Regions from separate parts of the Dactylosporangium sp. NPDC000244 genome, predicted to be linked through region 1. Evidence: predicted binding sites of a transcription regulator. Region 1 holds the regulator's gene; the other holds the start of a gene.
The links. The regulator HrcA, encoded in region 1, represses chaperone genes, less so after heat shock. The targets are predictions, from matches to a motif close to GGTTNGCACNCTCNNNNNGAGNGTGCNAACC.
Positions count from the first base shown of each region.

Region 2: groL (chaperonin GroEL) is a predicted target of HrcA. The motif match lies at 8,055-8,085, and genes of this name have one in related genera.

Region 1 covers NZ_JBEPEH010000035.1:78,007-89,813, reverse strand. Annotated here, with positions in the region: gene lepA (translation elongation factor 4) at 1-469, shown strand, start outside; gene ABT369_RS40910 (NUDIX domain-containing protein) at 484-999, shown strand; gene ABT369_RS40905 (GlsB/YeaQ/YmgE family stress response membrane protein) at 1,071-1,349, shown strand; gene ABT369_RS40900 (phytanoyl-CoA dioxygenase family protein) at 1,426-2,346, opposite strand; gene ABT369_RS40895 (VldE C-terminal domain-containing protein) at 2,494-3,387, opposite strand; gene ABT369_RS40890 (enoyl-CoA hydratase-related protein) at 3,445-4,221, opposite strand; gene hemW (radical SAM family heme chaperone HemW) at 4,239-5,435, shown strand; gene ABT369_RS40880 (DUF4870 domain-containing protein) at 5,479-6,108, opposite strand; gene hrcA (heat-inducible transcriptional repressor HrcA) at 6,293-7,315, shown strand; gene dnaJ (molecular chaperone DnaJ) at 7,342-8,466, shown strand; gene ABT369_RS40865 (16S rRNA (uracil(1498)-N(3))-methyltransferase) at 8,630-9,328, shown strand; gene ABT369_RS40860 (SDR family NAD(P)-dependent oxidoreductase) at 9,390-10,115, opposite strand; gene ABT369_RS40855 (histidine triad nucleotide-binding protein) at 10,303-10,656, shown strand; gene ABT369_RS40850 (serine hydrolase domain-containing protein) at 10,653-11,807, shown strand, end outside.
Region 2 covers NZ_JBEPEH010000002.1:8,213-20,019, reverse strand. Annotated here, with positions in the region: gene ABT369_RS02615 (FAD-dependent oxidoreductase) at 1-143, opposite strand, end outside; gene ABT369_RS02610 (hypothetical protein) at 140-556, opposite strand; gene ABT369_RS02605 (TcmI family type II polyketide cyclase) at 669-998, shown strand; gene ABT369_RS02600 (methyltransferase) at 995-2,002, shown strand; gene ABT369_RS02595 (glycosyltransferase) at 2,080-3,195, shown strand; gene ABT369_RS02590 (cytochrome P450 family protein) at 3,192-4,445, shown strand; gene ABT369_RS02585 (nucleotide disphospho-sugar-binding domain-containing protein) at 4,445-5,599, shown strand; gene ABT369_RS02580 (NDP-hexose 2,3-dehydratase family protein) at 5,596-7,029, shown strand; gene ABT369_RS02575 (Gfo/Idh/MocA family protein) at 7,026-8,018, shown strand; gene groL (chaperonin GroEL) at 8,258-9,877, shown strand; gene ABT369_RS02565 (dipeptidase) at 9,937-11,031, opposite strand; gene ABT369_RS02560 (hypothetical protein) at 11,123-11,362, shown strand; gene ABT369_RS02555 (GNAT family N-acetyltransferase) at 11,461-11,807, opposite strand, start outside.

The DNA of each region.
Region 1 (11,807 bases):
CATCTTCGACTTCTTCGACCAGCTCAAGAGCCGCACCAAGGGCTACGCGAGCCTCGACTACGAGCCCTCCGGCGAGCAGCAGGCCGACCTGGTCAAGGTCGACATCCTGCTGCACGGCGAGCCGGTCGACGCCTTCAGTGCCATCGTGCACAAGGACAAGGCGTACAACTACGGCGTCAGCATCGCCGGCAAGCTGCAGAAGCTCATCCCGCGCCAGCAGTTCGAGGTGCCGATCCAGGCCGCCATCGGCAGCCGGATCATCGCCCGCGAGACGATCCGCGCCATCCGCAAGGACGTGCTCGCCAAGTGCTACGGCGGTGACATCAGCCGCAAGCGCAAGCTGCTGGAGAAGCAGAAGGAAGGCAAGAAGCGGATGAAGATGGTGGGCCGCGTCGAGGTGCCGCAGGAGGCGTTCATCGCCGCCCTGTCGACCTCGGACGCGCCCGCGGCGGACAAGCCGAAGAAGTGACGGTCCCGGGACAGGTGACGGCGCCCGGGAGCCGGCACTGCCCCCGGTGCGGCGCGCCCACGGGTGAGCTGCCCGCCAGGTGCGCCGCGTGCGGCTACGAGACCTACCTCAATCCGCGCCCCACCGGCACCGTCGTCATCCTGCGCGACGAGACGTTCCTGGCCATCCGGCGGGCCCGCGAACCCCGCAAGGGCTACTGGGACCTGCCCGGCGGCTTCTGCGACGGCTTCGAGCACCCCGCCGAGGCGGCCGTGCGCGAGGCCCGCGAGGAGCTGGGCGTGACCGTCGAGCTCGGCGAGTTCGCCGGGATGTTCATCGGGTCGTACGACTTCCAGGGCGAGCGGCTGCCGGTGCTGGACTGCTTCTGGCTCGCCACCATCACCGCGGGCGAGATCGTGCTCGATCCGGGGGAGGGCAGCGAGTACACCTGGCTGTCCCTGGACGATCCGCCCGAGATGGCTTTTCCGTCAATGGACTCGGTATTGCGCAATCCCGTCGTTCGTCGATCTTCCGTACGTTTGGCCCCCTGAGACCGGGGGCAATACAAGTTCAACCGCAAAGCAATGCCCCCTGGTTGAGCTTGGTACAAGGAGGAAGACCAGTGACTGTCACCGGAATCATTACCGCGCTGATCGTCGGTCTCATCATCGGCGCCCTCGGCCGGCTGGTCATCCCCGGCCGTCAGAACATGCCGATCTGGCTGACCATCGTCGTCGGCATCATCGCCGCGTTCCTCGGCACCCTGATCGCGAACGCGATCGGCATCGCCACCGACACCCCGGGTGTCGACTGGGGCGAGCTGCTGGTCCAGGTCGTCGTGGCCGCCATCGGCGTGGCCCTGGTGGCCGGTTTCGCGGGCCGCGGTCGCCGCGCCCTGTAAGTTTCACCATCAGCTGAACGCGAATGGCCCCCGGATTCCGAATCCGGGGGCCATTCGCGTGTATGCCGAGATTTGATTATCGCAGCCAGGGAATAGAACGGTCGAGCAGGCCGCGGGTCTTCAGCTCCTTGCGGAGCGGAATCTCCTCGTCGATGTAACCGTTCCAGTTGATGCCCCAGTAGTTCGCGGTGTGACTCGCCTCACCGAGCAGCTGGCGCTGCACCGGCGTGCGGTTGTTCCACCACTCGCCCTGGAAGTCGATCGGCATGTCGTCGAGGATGCGGATCCACCGGTAGGTGTAGCCCACGAACAGCATCTTGCGGGTGATGTCCGAGTAGTTGGGCGACCGCGAGTGCCAGAGGCGCCGATCGAAGATGAAGCAGTCACCGGGGTTCGCCGTGATCTCGACGGTGCCCTCGGGGTCGGGGTTGTGCACCGTGGTGTCGGCCGGGCGGGGCAGGGAGTTCCACAGGTGGCTGCCCGGGATGACCTTCGTGGCGCCACGGCCGGTCTCCGAGAGGTCGGAGATGACGTAGGCGACCTTCAGCGAGAACATGGGCCGCGGCAGGTTCGGGTCCATGGTCTCCGGGTCGGAGTTCTGGCGATACCCGTCCTGGTGCCAGCCCCACGAGGGCGGCTCCTCCTCGGAGGTGGGCGGCGTGACGTCCAGGTGGTTGTGGTGCGTGTAGATGTTCCACCCGGCCAGGCCCCACATGTAGGGGAAGATGGTCGGCTGGGTCAGCAGGTGCCCGAAGAGCTCGTCGCGGTTGAGGAAGCCCAGCAGATGCAGCGTGCCGTCCTTCTTCATGCTCTTGGAGCCGGCCGCCTTCTCCTCCTCGTAGACCCGGTCCATCGCGGCCTCGAGCGCGGCCCGGTGGTCCTCCGTGAGGACGTTGCGGACCAGCAGGAAGCCGTTGTCCAGGAACTCCTTGCGGTCGGTCTCGCTGATCGGCTCGTAGCCGGTGAGATCGCCGTAGTCGGGTGCAGCGGACGTCATGTCCTCCCCTTACTTTGGTCTTTCGCTCGCGTGGTCTCGAACGACCCGATGGTAACGCGAGGTGTATATGGGGCCGACTCGGGAGTTGGCCACCTGACAATGTCCGAAAGGGCGACAACCCGCTGCTCGCGAGCAACGTCAAGGTCTTCAGTAGACCTCGGCGACGACCCGCTCCCCACCGGGACCGGCGTCGATGCCGCCACGCTCCGTCACGTGCGCCCACGCTCCGCTCGTGGCCGTCCACTGCATGTCGCCGTAGACGACGCGCTTCACCCCGCGCTCCTGGGCGTGGGCGACCAGCCAGTGCGCGTACTGCCAGCCGGTCTTCTTCTCGCCGACCTTCAGGGCCACCCCGACGAGGTTGTTCACGTCCGCGGTCTTGACGCTGCCCCAGTCCAGCTTCAGGTCGGCGCTCAGGGAGCGGGCCGCCTCCGGGCCGCGGCTGGACTCCTCGGTGACCGTGCACGCGACCGCGCCCGGCACCTCGCCGCTGAGGGCGTTGACCATCGTCTCGGACTCGTCGGCCCACTTCTCGTAGGCCTCGGGGTGCGCGCTGCGCTGCACCTGCTGGGCCGCGTCCGTGACCCGCATCTGCTCCCAGCCCTTGACCTTGAGCAGCGCGGTGAAGAACTGCCCGGCCGCGTAGCGCGGGTCGGCGATCTGCTCGGGCTTGCCCCAGCCCTGGCTCGGCCGCTGCTGGAACAGCCCGATCGAGTCCCGGTCGCCGCCGGTCAGGTTCTCCAGCTTCGACTCCTGCCAGGCGGTGGCCAGCGCGACGACCAGGCCGCGGTGCGGGATCTTGCGGGTCAGCCCGACCGCGGTGATGGTGGCCGCGTTGGCCAGCTGCTCGGCGTCGAGCTCGACCTCGGAAGCGTCCCCCGTCGCCCCGACGGCCGCGTTGCCGGCGCTCACCACGCAGGCGCGGCCGGTGGCGACGGTCAGCGGGATGTTCGCGCTGATGCGGTTGATGACGACGTACGCGCACAGCGCCACGGCCACGGCCGCCAGGGCCGCGATCGTCACCAGTCGTCGCGCACGCATGTCCACCTCCCAGTCGTCAGGTCGAACAGCGTACGTGGCAGATACCAGCCGACCCGGTCAGGCGGCGCCGTCGGGTACCCAGTTCGGGTCCCTTTTCTCGCGGAATGCGGCGATTCCTTCGACGCCCTCGGGCGAGCCGAAGTAGGCGACGGACAGCTCGGTCATCGCCCGGATCTCGTCGCGGAAGCTGTCGGATTTCGGCGTCCGTAGCAGCTCCTTGGTGCCGGCGAGGGCCCCGGGGGCGCCCCGGACCAGGTCGCGCACGTAGGCGTCTACCGCGGCGTCGAGCCCGTCGGGGTCCACCGCCGCGGTCACCAGCCCGATGCGCTCGGCCCGGGCCCCGTCGAACGTGGCGCCGGTGAGGAACAGCTCGGCCGCGGCCCGCCGGTCCAGCCGCGGGAGCACTGTGGCCGAGATCACCGCGGGGACCACCCCGATGCGCACCTCGGAGAACGCGAACGTGGCGGTGCTCGCGCACACCGCGATGTCGGCGGCGGCGATCAGCCCCAGGCCGCCGGCCCGGGCCGGCCCCGCGACCCGCGCCACGACCGGCTTGCGGCCCTCCCAGATCGCGGCGAGCACGTCGCCGAGCCTGCTCACCGGCGGTTTGCCCGAGCCGAACGCGGCCGCCGTCTCCTTCAGGTCCGCGCCGGAGCAGAAGACCGGGCCGGTGTGGGTCAGCACGATCGCGCGGACCGACGGGTCGGCGTCGGCCGCGGCCAGCGCCGCGAGCAGTTCCTCGATCAGGGCCGTGGACAGCGCGTTGCGGTTGGGCGGGCTGTCCAGGGTGAGCGTCGCCACGCCCCGTGCGGTTTCCGAGAGCACCAGAGACATGCGGGCACACTAGTGGGATGCCCGGATCACTGCCAGAAGGCGAGCCGATTCCCCGCGACGGTTCGCTGCCCGACGGGGTCGCGGACGCGGCCGGTCGCGAGGGTTTCGGGGTGTACGTCCACGTGCCCTTCTGCGCCACGCGGTGCGGGTACTGCGACTTCAACACCTACACCGCGAGCGAGGGCGTGCTCAGCGCCGGCTACGCCGAGCAGGTGCTCGACGAGCTGGCCCTCGCCGCCAAGGTCGTGCGCCCGCCCCGGGTCGACACCGTCTTCTTCGGCGGCGGCACCCCGACGCTGCTGCCCCCGGCCGAGCTCGGCCGCATCCTGGAGGGCATCGACCGCGCCTGGGGCCTGGCCGCCGACGCCGAGGTGACCACCGAGGCCAACCCCGAGTCCGTCGACCTCGCCGGGCTGCGGCAGCTGCGGGCGGCCGGCTTCAACCGCATCTCCCTCGGCATGCAGTCGGCCGCGCCGCACGTGCTGGCCGTCCTGGACCGCCGGCACACGCCCGGCCGGCCCGCCGCGGCCGCCGCCGAGGCCCGCGCGGCCGGATTCGAGCGGGTCAACCTGGACCTGATCTACGGCACGCCGGGGGAGCGGCCCGAGGACTTCGCGGGGTCCCTCGCGACCGTGGTCGACGCCGGGGTCGACCACGTCAGCGCGTACGCGCTCATCGTCGAGGACGGCACGCGCATGGCCGCCCGGATGCGCCGCGGCGAGCTGCCCTACCCCGACGACGACGTGGCCGCCGACCGCTACCTCGCCGCCGACGAGGCCCTGCACGCCGCGGGCTTTACGTGGTACGAGGTCTCGAACTGGTCGAAGGACTCGCCGTGCCGGCACAACGAGCTGTACTGGCGCGGCGGGGACTGGTGGGGGCTCGGGCCGGGCGCGCACAGCCACGTCGGCGGGGTGCGCTGGTGGAACGTGAAGCACCCGCACACCTATGCCGCGCGGCTCGCGGACTCCGCGTCGCCGGGGCAGGCCCGGGAGGTACTGACGCCGGACGAGCGGCACCTGGAGGACGTGCTGCTGCGCATCCGGCTCGCGGACGGCCTGCCGCTGGAGGTGCTCGACGCCGCCGGGCTCGCGGGCGCGCGCGACTGCCTCGCCGACGGGCAGCTGGACCCGGACGCGTTCGCGGCGGGCCGCGCGGTGCTCACGCTGCGTGGCCGTCTGCTGGCCGATGGCGTGGCCCGGGCGCTGACGTAAGAAGGGGCGGCCCGATGGGCCGCCCCTTCTGGAAAACTGGGTCCTACTTGAGGAAGCGGAACGTCATCGGGTAGCGGTACAGCTCCCCGTTGTTCGCCTTCATGCCACCGAGGATGGCGAAGACGATGATGACGATCCACACCAGGAACGGCAGGAAGAACAGGATCCCGAACGAGCAGATCGAGACGATGACCGCCACGATCATGGCGATGCCCCACGTGATCTGGAAGTTCAGGGCCTCGTTCGCGTGGGCCTTGACGGTCGGCGACTCGTTGCCCTTCGCCAGGAGCGCGACGAGCGGGGCGATGAAGCCGACGACGATTCCGCCGAAGTGGGCGATGAGCGCCCACGTCTTCTCGTCGCTGTTGGCGTAGCCGGCCGGCGCGCCGGGCTGCCCGTAGGCGCCGGGCTGCTGGTAACCGGGCTGCTGGTACCCACCCGGCTGCTGGTAGCCGCCGGGCTGCTGCTGCTGATAGCCGGGCTGCTGGTAACCCGGCTGCTGGTAGCCGGACTGGTCGTACCCGGCGCCCGACGTGGGCGGGGTGCCATAGGCCCCGCCGCCGCTCGACGGCGGCGGAGCGTACCCACCACCCGACACGGGCGGCTGGGGCGGGTACCCGGAGTTGGGGTCCGACGGCATGCCGTATTCCCCGGGGCGAGGTGGTTCACTCATGGGGGCCACGGTAGGTGCACCGATCAAGTGGCGCCAGCGACACGACATGACTTCTTTTGGACAAGTTTTACCCAGTACAACGGCCGCAGCGTCTATCGTGCGCCAAACGATCATCGCGTGCCCCCGCGCGACTGACGTAGACTGGCACTCACGAGTTGGGAGTGCCAGTCCTCGAGGAGGTGCCATGGGCCTTGACGAGCGGAAGCTCGAAGTGCTTCGTGCCATCGTCGAGGACTACGTCGCCACCCAGGAACCGGTCGGGAGCAAGTCGCTCGTCGAACGGCACAACCTGCGGGTCTCCCCGGCGACCGTCCGCAACGACATGGCGGTGCTGGAGGAGGAGGGATATATCCGACAGCCGCACACCAGTGCGGGCCGGGTGCCCACCGACGCCGGCTATCGCCTCTTCGTCGACAAGCTCTCCCGGGTCAAGCCGCTGAGCCAGGCCGAGCGCCGGGCCATCGAGCGGTTCCTGATCGGGGCGGTCGACCTCGACGACGTGGTCCACCGCACCGTGCGGCTGCTCGCGCAGCTCACCCGGCAGGTGGCCGTGGTGCAGTATCCCAGCCTGTCGCGAGCGAGCGTGCGGCACTTCGAGCTGGTGCCGATCTCCACGACGCGGCTCATGGTGGTGATGATCGCCGAGACCGGCCGCGTCGAGCAGCGCCTGGTCGACCTCCCGGGGCCGATCCTGGCCGACGACGTCACCGAGCTGCGCCGCATGATCAACGAGAAGCTGGTCGGCAAGCGGCTGGCGGACACGCCTCCGCTCGTGGTGGCCCTCGTCGAGGAGACCGCGCCGAGCCTGCGGCCGCCGATGACGACGCTGTCCACCGTCCTGCTGGAGACGCTGGTCGAGCGGTCCGAGGAGCGCATCGCGCTCGCCGGCACCGCCAACCTGGCCCGCGGCGGCCTGCTGGACTTCCAGGGCTCGCTGCGCCCGATCCTCGAGGCGCTCGAGGAGGAGGTCATCCTGCTCAAGCTCTTCGGCGAGGTCGAGCCCAGCATGACCCGGGTGCGCATCGGCGACGAGAACGAGATCGAGGACCTGCGGACCGCGTCGATCGTGGCCACCGGCTACGGACCGGGCACCATGGTGGTCGGGGGGATGGGCGTGCTCGGGCCGACCCGCATGGACTACCCCGCAAACATCGCGACCGTGCGGGCCGTGGCACGCTACGTCGGCGACCTGCTGGCACAGAGTTGACATCTATCTCAGGGGCATAGGACTCAGTGGCGAAGGACTATTACGGGATTCTCGGTGTCAAGCGGGACTCCACAGCCGATGAGATCAAGCGGGCCTACCGGCGGTTGGCCCGCGAGTTCCACCCGGACGTCAATCCCGACCCGGCGGCGCAGGAGAAGTTCAAGGAGATCAACGCGGCCTACGAGGTCCTGTCCGACCCGCGCAAGCGGGAGATGGTCGATCTCGGCGGCGACCCGCTCGCGCCCAGCGGTGGCGGGGGCGGCCCGGCCGGCGGGGCGTTCGTGGGCTTCCAGGACATCATGGACGCTTTCTTCGGCACCCAGTCCGCCCGCGGGCCCCGCCCGCGCGTGCGTCCGGGCGCCGACGCGATCCTGCGGCTCGACCTCGACCTGCACGAGACCGCGTTCGGCGTCGAGGCGCCGATCCAGGTCGACACCGCGATCGTCTGCGGCACCTGCCAGGGCGCCGGCACCGCGGCGGGCACCCACCCGCAGACCTGCGAGATCTGCCAGGGCCGCGGCGAGGTCCAGTCGGTCCAGCGCACGTTCCTCGGCCAGGTCGTCTCGGCCCGCCCCTGCTCGGCCTGCCAGGGCTTCGGCACCGTGATCCCGCACCCGTGCGCGACCTGCGGCGGCGACGGCCGGGTCCGCACCCGCCGCTCGCTCACCGTCAAGATCCCGTCGGGCGTCGAGGACGGCATGCGCATCCGGCTCGCCCAGCAGGGTGAGGTCGGCCCCGGCGGCGGCCCGCCCGGCGACCTCTACGTCGAGATCCACGAGCGCCCGCACGACGTGTACTCGCGCAAGGACGACGACCTGCACTGCCGCGTCACCGTGCCGATGACCGCGGCGGCGCTCGGCACCCGGCTGACCATCAAGACTCTCGACGGCGAGGAGACGGTCGACGTGAAGGCCGGCACCCAGCCGACCTCCACGCTGCGCATCCGCGGCAAGGGCGTGCCCCACCTGCGCGGCGCGGGCCGCGGCGATCTCTACGTCCACCTGGACGTGCGCACGCCGACGCGCCTCGAGCCGGAGCAGGAGCGCCTGCTGCGCGAGTTCGCCCGAAGCCGGGGCGAGGAGGTCGCCGAGCTGTCGAAGCAGGGCGGCTTCTTCTCGCGGATGCGCGACGCGTTCAACGGGCACGCGTGAGCGGTCCGGAGCGGAGCGGAGGGGCCGCTCACCGGGGGTGCAGGGTTTGGCTCGCGTCGCCGGAGCGGAGCGGAGGCGGCGTGAGCGGTCCGGAGCGGAGCGGAGGGGCCGCTCACCGGGGGTGCAGGTTCGGCTTGCGTCGCCGGAGCGGAGCGGAGGCGGCGTGAGCCTGCCGCTTTTTCTGGTTCCAGCGCTGCCTGAGGGGTCGTCTTTCGTACTTGACGGCCCCGAGGGGCATCACGCGGCCGATGTGCAGCGGATCACGCCGGGCGAGGCGCTGCTGCTCGCCGACGGGCGCGGCGGCGTGGCCCGGGCCGTGGTCACCGCGGCGCGCAAGGGTGCCCTGACGCTGGAGCTGGACGAGCCCACCTTCGAGCCCGCGCCCGACCCGGCCCTCACCGTGGTGCAGGGCATCGCGAAGGGGGAGCGGGCCGAGCTCGCCGTACAACTCCTGACCGAGGTCGGCGTCGACCGCATCGTGCCGTGGCAGGCGGCGCGCAGCATCGCGCGCTGGAAGGACGAGCGGCCCCTCGAACGGTGGCGCTCGACCGTGCGCGAGGCGGCCAAGCAGGCCCGCCGCTCGTGGATTCCCGAGGTCGCGCCGGCGTGCACGACGCGGCACCTGGCGCTGTCCGGCACCGTGCTGGTGCTGCATGAGGAGGCCGCGCTGCCCCTGTCGTCGGTGCCGCTGCCCGCGTCCGGGTCGATCACGCTGGTCGTCGGGCCGGAGGGCGGGGTGGCGCCGGAGGAGCTGGACGCGATCGGCGGGACCGCGGTCCGGCTCGGCCGGGAGGTGCTGCGGACCTCGACCGCCGGGGCGGCTGCGGTGGCCGCGTTGTCGGTGCGGCTCGGGCGCTGGTGAGGTCGCCGGCGACGGCGCTGGTGAGGTCGGCGGCGACGCACGCCCTCCGCGGGCGGGCCGGTCAGCGGAAGTAGCTCGCGCCGTTCAGGTCCAGCACGGCGCCCGAGGACCACTCGGCCTGCGGCGACGCCAGGTACAGCACCGCCGCCGCGACCTCCTCCGGTGTCGCGACGCGTCCGAAGGGGCTCTGGGAGCGGATCGCGTCGCCCTCCGGCGAGGCCAGCAGGTCCGCGACCAGGTCGGTGGCCACGAACCCCGGGGCGACCGCCGACACGGCGATGCCCCGCGGCGCGAGCGCCCTCGCGAGGCTCTGGGTCATCGAGTTGAGGGCGGCCTTCGCCGCGCCGTACGCGGGATGGTCCGGCTCCCCGCGGTAGGCTCCCCGCGAGCTGACGTTGACGATCCGCCCGCCCGGGGGCAGGTGCCGGGCCGCGCACCAGCACACGTTCGCGGGGGCCAGGAGGTCGACGGCCAGGGTGTCGCGCCAGGCCGTCTGCCACTGCTCGTACGAGGTCTCGGTGATCTTGTGCTCGAGGTACACGGCGGCGTTGTTGACCACCACGTCCAGGCCGCCGAGGGCTTCGGCGGCGGCGTCGACCATCGCCCGTACGGCATCCGGATCCGCGAGATCGCCCGTCACCACGGCGTGGCCGTCGCCGGGGAGGTCGAGCGGGGCGGGGGCGCGCCGGTGCACGGCGACACGCGCGCCGGTGGACGCGAAGGCGTGCGCGATCGCGGCGCCGATGCCGCGCGCCGCGCCGGTGACGAGGACCCGTTGAGCAGCCATGCGCGCAGCCTAGGCCCCCACTGCTGGTGCCGTGCGCCGCGCCGGGTGGCGGCGGCGTGCTGAGCGGCCGTGTGCGTGCGCCGCGCCGGGTGGCGGCGGCGTGCTGAGCGGCCGTGTGCGTGCGCCGCGCCGGGTGGCGGCGGCGCGCTGAGCAGCCTTGTGCGCGGCCGGCGGCCCCTAGGATGCACTGGTGACGAGTGACTGCCTGTTCTGCCGCATCGTCGCGGGCGAGATTCCGGCGACGGTGGTGCACGAGACCGCCACGACGCTGGCGTTCCGCGACATCGATCCCAAGGCGCCGGTCCACGTGCTGGTGATCCCGAAGGCCCACCACGGCGACGTCTCCGCGCTGGCCGGGGCCGACCCGGGGCTGGCCGGCGAGGTGCTCGCCACGGTCGCGGCCGTGGCCGCGGCCGAGGGGGTCGCCGCGAGCGGGTACCGGCTGATCTTCAACAGCGGCGCCGACGGCGGCCAGGAGGTCTTCCACGCGCACGGGCACATCCTCGGGGGTGCGCCGATCGGGCCGATGGTGTCGCGATGAAGGCGACGCAGCGGTACGAACGCATCACCCGGCAGGTGCAGGCGGACGCCCGGGTGCCGGCCCTCAGCGTCGCGGTCCACCGCGCCGACCGTCCGCTGTGGACGTTCCAGGTGGGCGAGGGCGTCGACGCCGGCAGTCAGCTGCGGATGGGCTCGGTCACCAAGACCTTCACGGCCGTGCTGGTCATGCAGTGCCGCGACGAGGGGCTGCTCGAGCTCGACGACCAGATCGCCCGCCACCTGCCCGTGAAGGCCCACGGCGAGCTCACCGTCGGCCGGATGCTGTCGCACGTGTCGGGCCTGCAGCGCGAGCCGTTCGGCGACGTCTGGGACACCATGCGGGCGCCCGACCTGGAGGGGATGCTGGCCCAATTGGACCGGGCCGAGCAGGTGCTGCGCCCTGGCCGGCGCTTCCACTACTCCAACCTGGCGATCGCGCTGCTCGGGCACCTGGTCGGACGGCTGCGCGGCGGGACGTGGGCCGAGGTGCTGCAGGAGCGCATCCTCGACCCGTTCGGGCTGCACGACACCGCCGTCACCCCGCAGCGACCGGTGACCGGATACCAGGTCGACGCCTGGTCCGACTACGCGCACCCGGAGCCGTCGACCGACTTCGGCGCGGTCGGGCCGGCCGCGCAGCTGTGGACCACCGCGGCCGACCTGGCGCGCTGGGCCGCCTTCCTCGCCGACCCGCGCGAGATGGACCCCAACGGCACCGTGCTGTCCGCGGCGACCGTGGAGGAGATGCGCGCGCCGCAGACGGTCACCGAGGAGGTGCTCTGGGCCCGCGGCTTCGGGCTCGGCCTGATCCTGCACCCGCGGCCGGGCGCCGAGCGGGTCGTGCACGTCGGGCACGACGGGGCCATGCCCGGGTTCCTCGCCGGCGCCTACGGACGGGTCGGCGGGGCCGGCACGCCGCGGGCGCTCGGGGCGGCGGCGCTGGGATCGTCCGGCACGGCCCGGGACATCTGCGAGCTGCCGCACGAGCTGCTCGCGGCCGTGGTCGAGGAGGACCCCGCGGCCATCGCGCCCTGGGTGCCCGGGCCGCCGGCGCCGCCGCAGTACCGCAGCGTGCTCGGACGGTGGTGGAGCGAGGGGTTCGAGTACGGCTTCAGCTGGCGCGACGGCACCCTGCACGCCCGCGCGGTCGAC
Region 2 (11,807 bases), on a different contig from region 1:
ACGGTGTCGCCGCGGAAGTCGCGCAGGAAGTCGCCGTGCTTCTCCAGCACCGTGACCCGCACGCCGCAGCGGGCCAGCAGCAGCCCGAGGAACAGCCCGGCCGGCCCGCCGCCGACCACGCAGCAGTCGGTCTCCTCGCTCATGCCGGGTCCCGCCCGGCGGCCAGCGCGGGCGCCTGGGACAGCAGGACGACCGCCGTGCGCACCAGCTCCTCCGGCTCCAGCGCGCCCGCGCGGATGCCCCGCAGGCAGTGGATGAGCAGCCCCTGCTCCAGCAGGTCGGGGGAGGCGACCAGGTGCCGCAGCGCGGCCAGCAGGTCCTCGCCGGACAGCTCGCCGCGGGCCCAGGCCAGCAGTGGCGCCCGGCGTTCGGGCGGGACGCCGAGCAGGCCGGCGACGTGGTCCGCGGCCCGGTCGTCCGGGCTGTGCTGTCCGGTCGTGAGCTGTCCGGTCGTGAGCAGGAAGGCGAGCACGGCGGCCACCGGCTCCCGCGCGCGTTCGCTCAGTTCGGCGCAGCCGTCCGGGACATCGGGTCTATCGAAAGCGGTGATGGCCATGAGCGGAACGTAAATGCCGTCGCTGGAGTGCTCCTTGAGAGCTGATGGACGCACCCGGGCCGGTCCGGCGCGAGTCCATCCCGGTTCAATCCGTCGCTGCCAAGCTGGCCGCGTGAAGCACAAGATTCTGATGATCGGCCGCCTGCCGGAGGGCAACGAGCAGCGGATCGCCGAGGTCTTCGGCGCCCACGACGGCACCGACCTGCCCCGGCAGATCGGCGCGCAACGGCGCACCCTCTACGGCTTCCGCGGCCTGTACCTGCACCTGGTCGAGGCCGACGGCGAGTTCCGGCAGCGCCTCTACGAGAACCGTGACCACCCCTTGTTCCAGGAGGTGAACCGGCAGATGTCGACGCTCATCACGCCGTACGACCCGCAGTGGCCGACCATGCGCGACGCCGAGGCGAAGCCGTTCTACGAGTGGACGGCGGAGTTGCCATGACCGTCACTCGCGCGAGCGTCAACGAGATGATGCGCGCCTACAAGAAGACGAGCCTGTTGCGTACCGCCGTCGAGCTGGGCGTGTTCGACGCCGTGCACGGCGGCGCCGGCACGGCCGCGGCGGTGGCCGAACACGCCGGGGCCGACCCGCGCGGCATGCGCATCCTGCTCGACGCCCTGGCCGCGGTCGGGCTGCTCACCGCCGACGGCGAGCGGTACGCCCTCGCCGACGGGGCGGCCGACGTGCTCGTCAGCTCCGCCCCGGGCTACCTCGGCGACATGACCCGCGTCGTGGTCAGCCGCTTCGAGTGGGACTCGCTCGGCCGCCTCGCCGACGCCGTGCGCCACGGCGGCACCGTCGAGGAACAGAACGCCGAGACGCCGGGCTTCGCCTACTGGGAGACGTTCGCGGAGTACGCCTCCGCCGTCACCCTGCCGACCGCGAAGGTCATGGGCGACCTGCTCGAGCCGTGGGCGGCCGGCCGCGACCCGCTGTCGATCCTCGACGTCGCCTGCGGGCACGGCCTCTACGGCTTCACCCTCGCCCGGCGCTTCCCGCAGTCCCGGGTGACCGGGCTCGACTGGGACAACGTGCTGCCGATCACCGAGAAGCACGCGGTCGAGCTCGGCGTGCACGACCGGGCCGGGTTCATCGCCGGCGACATGTTCGAGGTCGGCTACGAAGGCCCGCACGACCTGGTGCTCGTCACCAACGTGCTGCACCACTTCGACGAGGAGCGGTGCACCGAGCTGCTGACCCGGGCCGCCCGGGCGCTCAAGCCCGGCGGCCGGCTCGGCGTCGTGAGCTTCGTGCGCGACGGTGCCCCGGCCGAGGACCCGGAGCCGTACCTCTTCTCGATCCTCATGCTGTCGTGGACGGCCGCCGGCGAGGTGCACTCGCAGCAGGCCCACCACGACATGATCACGAACGCGGGCTTCACGAACATCGTCCAGCGGCAGGTGCCCGGGCTGCCGTTCCACGTGCTGGTCGCCGAGCGGGCCTGAGCCCCGCTCCAGTGCTTGCTTGGAGCCCGCGGTCACGTCCCCGCGGCCGCGGGCCCCCGTCGTCTGGAGTTTCCCGCATGCGCGTCCTCGTGACCACGTGTCCGGCGCACGGACACTTCCTGCCCCTCGTATCCCTGTGCTGGTCGCTGCGCGCGGCCGGCCACGACGTGCTCGTCGCCACGCCCGAGCCCTTCGTCGCCTACGCCGCCACCGCCGGACTGCCGGTCGTGGCCGCGACCGACCCCTTCGACCCGCGCGCCGTGATGCGCCCGGAGCCGTCGGCCGACCGGCGGGAGCTGCTGACCGGCACCGGCCGCGGCTTCGGCCGGCTCGCCGCGCGGACCGTCGACGGCCTCGCCGGCCTGGTCGAGTCCTGGCGGCCCGGCCTGGTGCTGACCGAGCCGACCGAGTTCGCGGGGCCGATCGCCGCCGCCGCGCTCGGGGTGCCGTTCGCGATCCAGACGTACGGCATCGCCAGCCGCCGCGAGCTGCACGACGCCGCGCACGACGAGCTGGCGCCGGTCTACGCCCGCTTCGGCCTGCCCGGCCGCCCCCGCGAGGCGCTCCGCCTCGACGTCTGCCCCGCGGAGCTCCAGCTGCCGCGGCAGCCTGCGAGCCGCCGGATGCGCTACGTGCCGTACAACGGCGCCGCCGAGACTCCGGGGGACCTCGGGGACCCGGGGCGCCCGCTCGCCGTGCTGACCGCGGGATCGTTCCTCGGCCGCGCGCCCGCAGTGCAGGCGCTGCTGCTCGGCATCGTCGAGCGCCTCGGCACCCTCGGCCTCACGGTCGCCCTCGCCGTCGACCCGGCCGTGCGCGACCAGCTGGGCCCGCTGCCGGAGCACGTCGTCGCGGCCGGCTGGCTCTCGCTCGACCAGGTGCTGCCCCGGGCCGCCGTCGCGATCCACCACGGCGGCGCCGGCACCACGATGACGTGCGTCGCCCACGGGGTGCCGCAGATCGCGATGCCGTTCGTGAACGACAACTTCGACCACGGCGAGCGGGTCGCCGAGGCCGGCGCGGGCCGCTGCGTGCCCGGCGCCGAGGCCGACCCGGCGCTCGTCTCGGCCGCGGTGGAGGAGCTGCTCGGCGACCCCTCGGTGGTGTCGGCCACGGGCCGCCTGGCGGCCGACAACGCCGCCGCCCCGCCGCCGCCCGCCCTGGTGCCGCTGCTCGCGGAGGTGGCGTCGTGACGGTCGAGGTGCTCCCGGACCCGTTCGCGGCCGTCCACGACGCCGACCCGTACGCGTTGCTGGCCGAACTCCGCGAGGCCGGCCCCGTGCACCGCGCCCGCACCGGCGACGGGCAGTGGGTGTGGCTCGTGACCCGCTACGCCGAGGCGCGCGTCCTGCTCGCCGACCCGCGGATGAGCCGCGACCCGCGCAACGCCCGCGCCGACTGGCTGGCCGCCAACCGGGCCAACCCGACGGCCGACCCGAGCGTCATGGCGCCGCACGTGGGCATCACAGACGGCGCCGACCACGCGCGGCTGCGCCGGCTCGTCTCCGGCGTCTTCGCGGCCGGGCCGGTCCGGCACCTGCGGGCCCAGGTCGACCGGCTCGCCCACGACCTCGTCGACGGGCTCGCCGGGCGGGACGCGGCAGACCTCGTGACCGCGTTCGCCGAGCCGCTGCCGGCGATGGTGATCTGCGAGCTGCTCGGCGTGCCCGAGGCGGACCGGGACCGGTTCCGCGGCTGGATTCGCGCGATCGTCGCCGACGACGCCGAGGCCGGGCCCGAGGAGTCGGCGCGGCGGCGCGAGGCGGCGGTGCGGGGCCTGTTCGACTACCTCGACGAGCTGATCGCCGCGGCCCGCCGCGCGCCGGGGGAGGGGCTCGTGTCGACCCTCGCCGCCGCGGCGGCCGACGGCGACCGGCTCACCGGGCCCGAGCTGCGCTCGACGCTGTTCGTGCTGCTCATCGGCGGCTACGAGACCACCCTCGGATTCCTCGCCACGAGCGTGCTGCACCTGCTGGCCGACCCCGGCCGGTGGCGGGCCCTGCACGCCGAGCCCGGGCGCTGCGCGGACGCGGTCGAGGAGCTGCTGCGCTACGACGGGTCGGTCAAGACGTCGTTCTGGATGTTCCCGACCGAGCCCGTCCACCTCGGCGGGGCCGAGCTGCGGCCCGGCGACCCGGTCATGGTGTCCTTCGCCGCCGCCAACCGCGACCCGGCGGCCAACGCCGAGCCCGACCGGCTGCTGCTGGGCCGCGCGGAGCCGCGGCATCTCGCCTTCGGGCACGGGCCGCACTACTGCCTGGGCGCCCCGCTGGCCCGGGTCGAGGCGAGCGCCGGCCTGGCCGCGCTGGCCGCCCGGTGCCCGGAGCTGTCCCTGGCCGTACCGCCGCGGGAAGTCGGCTGGCAGCACAGCCCGATCGTGCGGTCCCCGCTGGCGCTGCCCGTGCACCCCGGGCGCGTCCTCGGCCGGACGGAGACCCGCTGATGCGCCTGCTCTTCACCAGCTGGGCGTGGCCGTCCCACCTGCACCCGATGATCCCGCTCGCCTGGGCCGCGCGCCTGGCCGGCCACGACGTCCTCGTCGCCGGCCAGCCCGCCATCGTGCCCGAGATCTGCGCGGCCGGGCTGCCGGCCGCGCGCATCGGCACCGACGTGGACCTCGCGGCCCTCATCCCGAACATGCCCGCCGCGCCCTCGCGCGCCCGCGCGGCCGATCGCCCGGCTGATCGCCCGGTCGAGCACCCGCTGGCGATCTTCACCGCGATGGCCGGGGCGATGCTGCCCGGCCTGACCGAGCTCGTCGAGCGGTGGCGGCCGGACGTCATCGTGCACGAGCCGACGACGTACGCGGCCCCGATCGTCGCCGTCCGGGCCGGCCTCCCGCACGTGCGCCACCTGTGGGGCGTCGACTTCCCGCAGACCCTGCGCCGGTGGGAGGCCGAGGCCCTCGCCCCGCTCGCCGAGCGCGCCGGGGTCGCGGTGCCGGACCCGCGCGGGGCGTTCACCATCGACCCCTGCCCGCCCGGCCTGCAGCTCGAGCCCGACGGGCCCCGGCAGGCGGTGCGGCACGTGCCGTACAACCGCGACGCCATCTGGCCCGGGCCACTCCCGCGAAACTCGGGCCGGCCGCGGGTCTGCGTGACCTGGGGCTCGGTCCTGGGCCGCTACGGCGGCGGCGGGAGCGACGCCGCCCGGGTGGTGGCCGCCGTGGCCAAGCTCGGCGTCGACGTGGTCGTCACCGTGGCCGCGCGCGACCGGGCCGGCTTCGGGGCCGTGCCGGACAACGTCGTGCTGCTCGAGCACGCCCCGCTCGCCCAGCTGCTGCCCGGTTGCGCGGCGATCGTCTCGCCGGGCGGCGGCGGCACCTTCATGACCGCGGTGGTGCAGGGCGTGCCGCAGGTGATCTGCCCGGGCGTACCCGACCAGAAGCTCAACGCCTCCCAGCTCGCGAAGGCCGGCGCGGCGATCGACCTCGGCTCGCCCGACCCCGACGACTCGCTCATCCGCGACGCCGTCGAGCGGCTTCTGGAGGAGCCCTCGTTCGCGTCCCGCGCCGGTGTTCTGCGCGCCGAGGCCGAGGCGGCTCCCAGTCCTACCGAAGTCCTGAGTCACCTCTCACGGATCGGAGACCAAGCATGAACACGGCAACCGGCGTGCGGGACCTGCGGGTGTCCCTCGCCGAGCGGATCGCCCGCTCGGCGATGGCCCTGGACAGCCCCGTCACCCCCAACGACGAGTTCCGCGACTGGTGGGCCGGCCGCGCGGCCGCGCTGCGCCAGCAGGTGACCCGCATCCCCTTCGCCGAGCTGGGGCAGTGGTCCTTCGACCCGGCGACGGGCAACCTCGGGCACGCCAGCGGCCGGTACTTCCTCATCGAGGGCCTGCACGTGCGCAGCGACTACGGCCCGGTGCCGCAGTGGAGCCAGCCGATCATCCACCAGCCCGAGATCGGCATTCTCGGCATCCTCGTGCGCGAGTTCGACGGGGTGCTGCACTGCCTGATGCAGGCCAAGACCGAGCCGGGCAACTGCAACGACCTGCAGCTCTCGCCCACGGTCCAGGCCACCCGCAGCAACTACACCCAGGTGCACGGCGGCCGGGCGGTGCCCTACCTGCGGCACTTCCGCGAGGCGCGGCCGGAGCAGATCATCGCCGACGTGCTGCAGTCCGAGCAGGGCTCCTGGTTCTTCCGCAAGCGCAACCGCAACATGATCGTCGAGATCGACGAGGACGTGCCGGTCGGCGAGGACTTCCGCTGGGTGACCATCGGTCAGCTGCACCGGCTGCTCAACGTGGACAACCTGGTGAACATGGACTCCCGTACGGTCCTGTCCTGCCTGCCGTTCTCCGGACCCGGCCTCGGCGGCGCGTTCTCGCACGCCGACGACGACTGGGCCGTGGCCACCGTGCGCTCGCTGACCGGGGAGCGGGCCCAGCACACCACCGGCGAGATCATGAGCTGGATCACCGACTGCCAGAGCCGGCACGAGGTCGTCACCCGGCTGGTCCCGCTCAACCAGGTCGAGCGCTGGCACCGGGAGGACGACGCGATCTCGCACGAGGAGGGGCGGTACTTCAGCGTCATCGCGGTCGACGTCGAGGCCCGCGGCCGCGAGATCGCCGCGTGGCGCCAGCCGCTGCTGGAGCCGCACGGGCTCGGCCTGGCCGCGTTCCTGGCCCGGCGCATCGACGACGTGCTCCACGTGCTGGTCAACGCCCGCGTCGAGCCCGGCTACCTGGACGTGGTCGAGCTCGCCCCGACGGTGCAGTGCACCCCGGACAGCTACCGGCACCGGCCCGCGCATGAGCGCCCGGCCCACCTCGACACGGTGCTCAACGCGCCGCGGGAGAGCATCCGGTACGACACCGTCCTGTCGGAGGAGGGCGGCCGCTTCTACCGCGCGGAGAGCCGCTACGTCGTGGTCGAGCCCGCCGACGACGTCGAGATCGAGGAGACGCCCGACCACCGCTGGATGACCCTGGAGCAGCTCGCCGACCTGCTGCGGCACAGCCACTACGTCAACGTGCAGGCCCGCACGCTGGTGACCGGGCTGCGGGGGGCCTGGTGAGCGCCCCGCTGCGGGTCGGTGTGCTGGGCTGCGGCAGCATCGCCAAGCGCAAGGCGCTGCCGTCCCTGGTCGCGTGCCCGGGCACCGTCGTGGCGGCGGTCGCCAGCCGGGACAAGGACAAGGCGGCCCGGTACGCCGCCGAGTTCGGCGGCGAGCCGGTCGGCTACGAGGAGCTGCTCGCCCACCCCGGCGTCGACGCCGTGTACCTCGCGGTGCCGACTGGCCTGCACCACGAGTGGACGCGGGCCGCGCTCGAGGCCGGCAAGCACGTGCTCGCCGAGAAGCCGCTGACCACCTCGGCCGCGGACACCCGCGAGCTGGTGGAGCTGGCCGCGGCGCGCGGGCTGGTGCTGCGGGAGAACTTCGTCTTCCCGCACCACGCCCAGCACCGGGCGGTCCGGGAGCTGCTGGCCGCCGGGCGGATCGGCGAGCCGCGCTCGTTCGACGCCGTGTTCTGCATCCCGCCGCTTCCCTCGACCGACGTCCGGTACTCCCCGCAGCTCGGCGGCGGGGCGCTGCTCGACCTCGGGGTGTACCCGATCCGGGCCGCCCAGGACCTCTTCGGCGAGCTGGAGCTCGTCGGCGCCTGCCTGCGCGAGGACCCGGGCACGGGGGTCGACGTAGGCGGCAGCGCGCTGCTGGTCTCGGCCGGCGGGGTGATGGTCGGGGTCCGGTTCGGGCTGGAGCACGCGTACGGGTCGTGGTACACGGCCTGGGGCTCCACCGGCCGGCTCCTGCTCGACCGGGCGTTCACCGCCCCGGCCGGCCTCGAGCCAGTGGTGCGTATCACGGACGCCCAGGGCGAGCACGAGGAGCGGCTGCCCGCCGACGACCAGTTCCGGCGCGCGTTCGAGGCCTTCGCGGCGCAGGTGCGCGAGGGCCGCCACGAGCCGGATCCGGCCACGCTGCGCACCGCGGAACTGGTCGATGAGGTGCGGCTCAGCGCCCGCCGGGCCTCCTCCGCCGGTTCACCTGGCGGGCTTGCCTGATTGCTTGCACTCGACGGGCCAGAGTGCTAAACAAGGACTTGGCACTCCCAACCGGTGAGTGCCAAGGTCGGGACGGTGCAGTCCTCCGGTGGGCAACCACCTGAGGCTGGTCGTCGCGGGCTCATCCGGCCCGACCGCCGGGGATCCCGCCTGGGTCCTCGAAGGTGCGAAAGCAGGCGGTGAGCCGCCGGCCCCACGGGGTCGTGGCGAATCGTGAGTGTCCAGGAGGACAACGCCGAATGGCCAAGATTATCGCGTTCGACGAAGAGGCGCGCCGCGGTCTCGAGCGGGGCATGAACCAGCTCGCCGACGCCGTCAAGGTGACCCTCGGCCCCAAGGGCCGCAACGTCGTGCTCGAGAAGAAGTGGGGCGCCCCCACCATCACCAACGATGGTGTGAGCATCGCCAAGGAGATCGAGCTCGAGGACCCGTACGAGAAGATCGGCGCCGAGCTGGTCAAGGAAGTCGCGAAGAAGACCGACGACGTCGCCGGTGACGGCACGACGACGGCCACCGTGCTCGCGCAGGCGCTGGTCCGCGAGGGCCTGCGCAACGTCGCGGCCGGCGCGAACCCGATGGCCCTCAAGCGCGGCATCGAGGCGGCTGTCGCCTCCGTCGCCGACGAGCTGGCCAACCTCGCCAAGGACGTGGAGACCAAGGAGCAGATCGCCTCCACCGCCTCCATCTCCGCCGGTGACAGCACCGTCGGCGAGATCATCGCCGAGGCGATGGACAAGGTCGGCAAGGAAGGCGTCATCACCGTCGAGGAGAGCAACACCTTCGGCCTCGAGCTCGAGCTCACCGAGGGCATGCGCTTCGACAAGGGCTACATCTCGCCCTACTTCGCGACCGACAGCGACCGGATGGAGGCCGTCCTCGACGACCCCTACATCCTCATCGTCGAGTCGAAGATTTCCGCGGTGAAGGACCTCCTCCCGGTGCTGGAGAAGGTCATGCAGGCGGGCAAGCCGCTCGCGATCATCGCCGAGGACGTCGAGGCCGAGGCCCTGGCGACCCTCGTCGTGAACAAGATCCGTGGCACGTTCAAGTCGGTCGCCGTCAAGGCCCCCGGCTTCGGTGACCGCCGCAAGGCGATGCTCGCCGACATCGGCATCCTCACCGGTGGCCAGGTCATCAGCGAGACCCTCGGTCTCAAGATCGAGAACGCCGACCTGGGCCTGCTCGGCCGCGCCCGCAAGGTCGTGGTGAGCCGGGACGAGACCACCATCGTCGATGGTGCCGGTGACGCCGAGGCGATCAACGGCCGGGTCGCCGAGATCCGTGCCGAGATCGAGAAGAGCGACTCGGACTACGACCGCGAGAAGCTGCAGGAGCGCCTGGCCAAGCTGGCCGGCGGCGTTGCGGTCATCAAGGTCGGCGCGGCCACCGAGGTCGAGCTCAAGGAGCGCAAGCACCGCATCGAGGACGCCGTGCGCAACGCGAAGGCGGCCGTCGAGGAGGGCATCGTGCCCGGCGGTGGCGTGGCCCTCGTGCAGGCCGGCAAGACCGCGTTCGACAAGCTGGACCTCGTCGGCGACGAGGCCACCGGCGCGAACATCGTCAAGGTCGCGCTCGACGCCCCGCTGCGTCAGATCGCCGTGAACGCGGGCCTCGAGGGCGGCGTCGTCGTCGAGCGCGTGCGCAACCTGGAGGCCGGCCACGGTCTCAACGCCGCCACCGGCGAGTACGTCAACCTGCTCGCCGAGGGCATCATCGACCCGGCCAAGGTGACGCGCTCCGCGCTGCAGAACGCCGCCTCCATCGCGGCGCTGTTCCTCACCACGGAGGCCGTGGTGGCGGACAAGCCGGAGAAGGACAAGGCGCCGGCCGCGCCCGGCGGCGGCGACATGGACTTCTGAGTCCACCAGCTCCAACAACGCGGGCCGGCTCCTCCGGGGGCCGGCCCGCTTTGCTGTCCTCAGCCGCAGGTGGCCTTGAAGACTCGCATGGTGTTGTCCCAGGCCAGCTTCCGCAGCTCCGGCTCCGACCAGCCGCGCTCGGACAGCTCGGCCAGCAGGGCCGGATACGCCGACACGTCCGGCAGGCCCTCGGGCACGATCTCGGTGCCGTCGAAGTCGCCGCCCAGGCCGACCGCGTCCACGCCCGCCACCGCGCGCACGTGTTCGACGTGGTCGGCTGCGTCCCGCACCGTCGTCGGCGGGCTCGGGTTGGCGTCCATCCAGGCCTGGCGCTCGCGCAGGAACTCCGGCGAGTCCCACGGTGCCGCGATCGCGTCCTCCACCCGCGCCAGCTCCTCGCCCCACTCGCGGCAGGCGTTGGTCAGGAAGAACGGCACGAACGTCACCATCACCACGCCGCCGGAGTCCCGCACGCGCAGGAGCACGTCGTCGGGGACGTTGCGGCGGTGGTCGCACAGCGCCCGGGCCGAGGAGTGCGAGAAGAAGGCCGGGTGCGCCGAGGTGTCCAGGGCCGCGTGCATGGTCTGGTCGGACACGTGCGACAGGTCGCAGAGCATCCCCAGGCGGTTCAGCTCGCGCACGACCTCGCGGCCGAACGTCGACAGGCCGTTGGATGCGGGCGTGTCCGTCGCGCTGTCGGCCCAGTCGGTGTTGCGGGAGTGGGTCAGCGTGAGGTACCGAATCCCGAGCTTGTGCAATGAGCGCAGGACCACCAGGGAGTTGTCGAGGCAGTGGCCGCCCTCGGCGCCCAGCAGGCACGCTATGCGGCCGGTCGAGCGGGCCCGCTCGACCTCGTAGGCGTTCGTGGCCAGCGCGAGGGCCGAGGGGTAGCGATCGACCAGGCTCCGGACCAGTTCGACCTGCTCGACGACCTGGACGGCGGCCTGGGGCTCGGGGCGGTCGTTCGGCACGTACACGCTCCAGAACTGCGCACCCACGCCGCCGCGGCGCAGGCGGGGCAGGTCGGTGTGCAGGCCGGTGCTCGAGAGGTCGGTGCTCAGATCCACGTCGGCCCCGCGCACCCGCAGGCGCCACGGCAGATCGTTGTGCCCGTCCATCACCAGCAAGCCGTCCAGCACCACTGAGCCGTTCATAGCCCGACCTTAGGTCCCGGATATGCGCGTTTTGCCGTCAACATGCGAACGGTCCTCATATGGTGAGGTCGGGCCGACATGAGGGGGGATCATGGGCAAGTCCAAGAAGAACAGCAGCAGCTTCGACTCCGGCCAGAGCATCGAGCGCGGCATGCACCGCAGCGAAGACGATCTCGGCTACCTGGACCAGGACCTCACCGACGACATGACGATCACGCCCGACTCGATCATGACGGGCGAGTCCACCAACGCGAACACGGCAACGATGCGCGCGCGCACCAAGACGCAGTCTTCGCTGCAGAAGAAGCGCGGCAATCAGCCGGACATGTAGACGACGTCGGCGCCCGTGGCATGACGGGGGATCACGGGCACCGGCGGCACGTGTGTGGGGTAGGACCGTGGTGAACCCACGGCCTGCCCTACATGCGTTTACAGGTCCTTTGTGTACATCCAGAACACGCGCTCCACCCTGGCGCCAACAGCCTTGGAGTAGAACCCGATCGGGCCCGCCCAGCCGATCTGCGCCGACCGCAGGCCCAGCGAATACTGGTCGGCGAGGCAGCGACGCAGCAGGACTCGTCCCACGCCGAGCCCCTCGGCGGCCGGAGCGGTGCCCATGGGGCCGAACCAGCTCGGGCGGTTGGCGCCGTACGCCGCGAAGCCCAGGATCTCGCCGTCGCGCACGGCCACGTAACAGCCGGCGCCGTCGCGGCCCAGCGACTCCTCGACCTCCCACGCCCAGCCGTCGCCCCAGATCGAGCGCACCCACGAGGCCG